Regions from separate parts of the Bacillus sp. PK5-006 genome, predicted to be linked through region 1. Evidence: riboswitches for the same ligand, from Rfam matches in the RefSeq annotation. Region 1 holds a riboswitch; the other holds the start of a gene.
What was found. A riboswitch is a leader RNA that binds a small molecule or an ion and turns the genes downstream of it on or off. The one in region 1 is predicted to bind S-adenosylmethionine.
Positions count from the first base shown of each region.

Region 1 (3,169 bases):
GTTTTCCCCGTACCTGAAAGTCCGAAGAATAGGGCCACATCGCCTTCTTGACCTACGTTTGCTGAGCAGTGCATGGATAAAATGTCTTGCTCAGGAAGCAGGTAGTTCATCACAGAGAAAATGGACTTTTTCATTTCTCCTGCATATTCTGTTCCACCGATAAGTATCGTGCGTTTTTCAAAAGAAACGATGATAAACGTTTCAGAGTTTGTGCCATCTGTTGCAGGATCTGCTTTAAAGTGCGGTGCAGATAAGATGGTGAAAGGTTTTTCGTTTGAAGAAGGTGTTGACCCGTCAGGTCTGATAAATAGCTGCTTGGCAAAAAGATTGTGCCATGCGAATTCGTTTACAACTGTAATCGGCATACGATATCTTTCATCAGCGCCTGCAAACCCTTCAAAGACGAATAGTTCATCACGTTCTTTTAAGTATGACACAACCTTTGTATATAAACGGTCAAATGCTTCTTTGGAGATCGGCTGGTTTACTTGACCCCAATCGATTTTATGTTCAGAGCTTTCTTCTTTGACGATAAATTTATCTTTAGGCGAACGTCCTGTATAGGCTCCAGTTGTAGCGCGGACAGCTCCAGTTGATGTTAAAACGCCTTCATTACGTGCCAAAATCTTTTCAACAAGTTTCGGAACAGATAAATTTTGGTGCGTATTTTCTAATGAGAGCAATGACTGCAAATCTTCTTTTAAATCCACTGAGTTCATAAAAAAACCCTTCCTTTACCGTTGAATTTGTTTGTTTCGATTAGTATAACACATTGATAATAATAGTCTATACTATTTAAAAATTTTTGTGTGTGTTTTTTCATTTCTGCTATGAAAATATGCTTTTTGGTGATGCTAATGGTGAGGAGAAAAAAGAGGGAGATAATTCTTATGAAGCATTGACATGACGCAAGGGTTTAAGATAAGATATCTTATTGAACGGATACTCTTATCCCGAGTTGGTGGAGGGACAGGCCCGATGAAGCCCAGCAACCGGTTTCTTATGAAAAAGGCATGAAAATGCTGAGAAACCAAGGTGCTAACCTGATGCAAGGTACAAGAACACCTTGAGCGATAAGAGTGAAAGGCATGCGATCTCAGACCCTTTCCTCGCAATGAAGGAAATGGTTTTTTTATTTTTGGGATATCATATGAACAAATTGCCAATAACATCTCTAATATAAACGTTTTCAAATATAAGAGGGAACGAGTTCCGTATCATATTGGAGGCCTCATCTTGGGATGATGTGGTCTTGTACAGGAGGAAATAGCCATTATGAGTCAAAATCGTCGTTTATTTACTTCAGAATCAGTGACAGAAGGACATCCGGATAAAATCTGTGATCAAATTTCAGACAGCATTTTGGATGAAATTTTAAAGAAAGATCCAAATGCACGTGTTGCCTGTGAAACTTCTGTTACAACCGGTCTCGTATTAGTAAGCGGTGAAATTACAACGTCTACTTATGTCGATATTCCAAAGACGGTGCGTGACACAATTAAGGAAATTGGCTACACACGTGCGAAATATGGTTTTGATGCGGAAACATGTGCGGTACTTACATCAATTGATGAACAGTCTGCTGATATTGCGCAAGGTGTAGACAAAGCGCTTGAAGCACGTGAAGGAACAATGACTGAAGAAGAAATTGATGCGATTGGTGCAGGTGACCAAGGATTGATGTTTGGTTTTGCCAATAACGAAACCGAAGAGCTCATGCCGCTGCCAATTTCACTAGCGCATAAATTATCTCGCCGTTTAACAGAAGTACGCAAGAATGAAACACTTGCATACCTTCGTCCAGACGGAAAAACACAAGTTACAGTTGAATATGATGAGCAAAACAAACCAGTTCGTATTGACACAGTGGTTATTTCTACGCAGCATGCACCAGAAGTGACGCTTGAACAAATTCAAAGTGACTTAAAAGAGCATGTCATCAGTCCTGTCGTTCCAAGTGAACTGATTGATGAACAGACAAAATACTTTATTAACCCAACTGGCCGTTTCGTGATCGGTGGACCTCAAGGGGATGCTGGTTTAACTGGACGTAAAATCATCGTTGATACGTATGGCGGATACGCTCGTCATGGCGGCGGTGCTTTCTCAGGTAAGGATGCAACGAAGGTTGACCGTTCTGCGGCATACGCTGCACGTTACGTAGCGAAAAACATCGTAGCTGCCGGCCTTGCAGATTCTTGTGAAGTACAGCTTGCTTATGCAATTGGGGTTGCACAGCCTGTATCGATTTCAATTGATACATTCGGAACAGGAAAAGCTTCAGAAGAAAAATTAATTGAAGTGGTTCGTGCAAACTTTGATCTTCGTCCAGCTGGCATTATTAAAATGCTTGACCTGCGCCGTCCGATCTACAAACAAACAGCTGCATACGGGCATTTCGGCCGTCACGACTTAGATCTTCCGTGGGAAAAAACGGATAAAGCCGATACACTTCGCAAAGAAGCATTGGGACAATAACAACATAAAAAACCGCTTATTTTAAGCGGTTTTCCTTTTGATTAAAAAAAAATCTGCAAAAAGCGAAAAAATGTGAAACAAAATCGGACAAAATACTGTCTAATTATAGGTCTACTTTTAAGAAATAACATAACGTGGAGGCAATAATATGTGTGGGTTTGTTGGTGTATTTAATCACCGTCCATTGTCCGAAACTACTGAACAGGAAGAGCTAATTAAACAAATGAACCGTCTCATCGTTCATCGTGGTCCGGATGATGAGGGTTACTTTCATGATGAGCATGTAGGATTTGGATTTAGACGTTTAAGTATTATAGATGTTGAGCACGGAAAGCAGCCGCTTTCTTATGAAGATGAAAAGTATTGGATTATTTTCAACGGAGAAATTTATAACTATGTGGAGCTGAAGGAAGAGCTTGTGAAAAAAGGCTATACGTTCAGCACAGATTCTGATACGGAAGTACTTCTTGCCACATACCGTCATTATAAAGAAGAAGCGGCTTCAAAGCTTCGCGGCATGTTTGCATTTTTAATTTGGGATAAGGAAGCGCAATTATTATATGGCGCAAGAGATCCTTTTGGCATCAAACCGCTTTATTTTACACAAATGGATGAGCAAGTGTACTTTGCGTCTGAACGCAAAAGCTTGATGGCAGTAAGCGAGAACATTTTATTTGATGAGACATCCTTA
Region 1 covers NZ_CP096414.1:987,511-990,679, forward strand. Annotated here, with positions in the region: gene pckA (phosphoenolpyruvate carboxykinase (ATP)) at 1-719, opposite strand, end outside; SAM riboswitch class I at 946-1,080, shown strand; gene metK (methionine adenosyltransferase) at 1,276-2,478, shown strand; gene asnB (asparagine synthase (glutamine-hydrolyzing)) at 2,627-3,169, shown strand, end outside.

Region 2 (3,169 bases), 740 kb from region 1:
TTCATTAACGTTGACTTCCCAGCACCATTTGCTCCAATCAGTGCATGGACCGTCCCTTTTTTTAATGTGAAATTCACTTGATCTAACGCTTTGACCCCTGGGAATTCAATTGAAATATTTTTCATACGAACAAGCGGCGCTGTCATAGGTGTCCTCCTTCTCTTGATATCATCTGAAAAACGAAACACCCTCTATGAAAAGAGAGTGCACGTCGCTTATTTTGTATAATGCTTCTTCAAGGTCTTCATCCAATCTTCCTCAAAAGCAGTCGATGAACCGAATCCCTTCACTTCGTCTGCAAGATTGACCATGTTAATGGCTTTTCCTGCTTGCTGAAGCTGCTTTTGCGAGATGAGAGAGGCCTCAAGGTCATAGGAAGATGGTGTTTTCTCACCAGCTATTTTCTTCGCAAGAATCCTCACGTCGACTGCACCGATAAGCTTCGGATCAACCGCGGCTGTGTACTTCCACGTACTGTCCTTCGCCGTCATTTCTTGAAGATCCGCATTTGACACATCAATCCCATAAATCTTCACTTCTGTTCTTCCTGCTTCCTTTAACGCTCTTGCTGCCCCAATGGCAAAGGCATCCCATGTGGCAAAAATAGCGTCCAGCTTGCCCTTTGGATACTTATTCAGCATGGCTGCTACTGCATTTTGCGTTTGAACAGACGTATCAGAGGAGGCAATACCAAAGCGGTCAAGCTCCTTGATCCCTGAATGTTGTTTCAGCGTTTCTTGATAGACCTTATTTCGTCTCACCATTGGCGGGAATCCATCTACCCACAGGTATGCAATATTTGCTTTTCCTTTGAAATCAGACACGAGCGCGTCTAATGATTTTTTTGCTAATTGTTCGTCATCTTGAGACGTCACTGTGACCCCTTTGATGTCCTTCAGCTTAGGATTCGAATCAAATGCTACAACTGGAATGCCTTTCGCTGTGATCTTTTTCACATCAGCGACTGTCGCATCGTCGTCCCCGTGAGAGATGATAAAGCCATCATAATTTTCTTCAAGCGCCTGAGAAATGGCATCATGGAACTTCGCTGTATCTCCATTTGCGGTGTAGACATCCACCGTAAAGCCGAGTGCTTCCCCTTCTGCCTTGGTCCCAGCTAAAAATTGAGCTGTATGATCGTCTCCGCCAATTTTGCGGATGACTTTAATTTTTGCCCCCTGTCCCTTTGCAAATCGCTTCGGTACATTGTCAAAGGAAACCTTTTCGTTCGTATTTGCCTTTGAGCCTGCACTTGATCCGGTGCCGCAGCCTGTTAACAGGACGGTTAATGCCGTTAATAAGACAAGAAATGATGTAAAATGCTTACGCTTCATTGCTGTTCCTCCTCAAGTTGTTTTTATTTTTCACATCGGAAAACTAGGTAAAAAAGTGGAAATACGCCTGTAAAACAGGCATTTGATTCGAAAAAGAGACGAAAAAAAGCCTCTCTTTGAAAGAGAGGCTTGATCACCGTTGCATGAAACATGTATCGGGAAGTCTTCCTCTCTTATCTGTCAAAGCTGTAACAGCTTTGCAGGAATTAGCACCAATTTCTAAAATAGAAACGGTTGCTGGGCGTCATAGGGCCAGTCCCTCTGCCTCTCTTGATAAGAGATCCGTTATGAAATTTGTTTTCGTTGAAATGTCTTCTTTACTTTAATGTGATGTCACATCAATGTCAATGACTTTTTTGAAAATTTATAAAATATCATCAACTTCCGATGATTTTCTTCGCAGGTGATGATTTCTTCAGACGGAAATCATATTTTTTCTCATTCACAAATTGTGGGTTGAGATGTGCTGATCCTTTATCTTGACCGCTTTTAGAGAGATACGTTTTGTAGCCTTCCATCCATTTCCCGCGCCAAATCCACTGTGATGCTTTCGCACCTTTTCGGTCATCATAAACGTTCTTCTGGAAGGTATTCTTTTGGTTCACTTGATAAAAATTCACGACCAAGTAATGCGAGGCACTAGCTGACATGATATTATTCGTGATTCGATTGTTCACTGCTTGATACTGCATTAGCAATTGACCGCCTTCTAAGCCGGCTGTGTCATTTTTGTACAAAATATTATGTGAAATCGTCGTATTGGTTGTACCGCCCCGCTTCTTATCATAGCCGCCAATAGAAATGCCTGTATAACGGTTTAAATATACTTGATTGTGTTCGATGCGGATGTGGTCTGCCATTTTTCCTTTATGTTCGCTTGTGACTTCAATCCCCAGATCATTGTGATGTGAGATGTTATGATCGATCACAATGTCTTTTCCGCCATCAACATAAATTCCGCCAGCGGAGATGTCGCTGCCATAGGCTGGGTTCCCTGCACTCGTAATTTCATATACTTTGTTTCTAGAGACGACCCCATTTCTCACTTGATCATACTTTTTGGAGGGTGCTACGTTCTCAAAACCAATTAAATCAATGCCAATATTATCAGTGTGCCGGACCGTGTTATGTGTCACACGGAACTTTTTGACGTTTCCATTTAGCACAAGCGCTTCACTGAAGCCCAGCTTTAATTTTTCAACGGTATTTCCTTTGATTTCAATGTCTTCAATCGCTGCAGGAGCTTTTGTCCCATAGACAGCAATTCCATGTGCATTTCCATTTTTATGTTTCGTCTGAATGTCATACACTCGGTTATTAAGCAGTTTGACGCCTTTACCGCTTCCTTTGATGAAAATACCAACTGGTGTCAAATCTTCTTGATTCGTCTTAAGATGTCCTACAGTCAGGCCTTTGAGGGTGATGTAGCTTTTTTGATCGATCGTGACAAGTCCTCCATCGGCTTGATTTCCTTTAAGGGAAGCCCCGCTAATTACAGGTTTTTCTTTTCCGTAAGCTTGAAAGACAACGGGCGCTTTCTTTGTTCCTGAATGGCGGACAATCAATTTTTCTTTGTATGTACCGCCTCTCATGTAAATGGTTGCCCCAGCCTTCGCCATACTTGCTGCTTTTTTCAACGTGCGGAAAGGTTTTTGCTTTGTGCCCGGGTTTTTGTCGTTTCCGTTTACCGCTACGTAATAGGCTGTGCTTTGCTTAGCGCCAGCCTCATCTGTCATCGCCTGACAGCCAAAGCTGATCACGGTCATGAATAAAATGAGTAAAATACCTGGTATCGCTCGTTTCATCTTGTTATTGCTCCTTTCTCTTCTCTTCTT
Region 2 covers NZ_CP096414.1:242,540-245,708, reverse strand. Annotated here, with positions in the region: gene M1D84_RS01180 (sugar ABC transporter ATP-binding protein) at 1-146, opposite strand, end outside; gene M1D84_RS01175 (sugar ABC transporter substrate-binding protein) at 216-1,334, opposite strand; SAM riboswitch class I at 1,505-1,614, opposite strand; gene M1D84_RS01170 (DUF1565 domain-containing protein) at 1,712-3,139, opposite strand.
Region 2: another riboswitch for S-adenosylmethionine. It lies ahead of M1D84_RS01175 (sugar ABC transporter substrate-binding protein); the one in region 1 lies ahead of metK (methionine adenosyltransferase).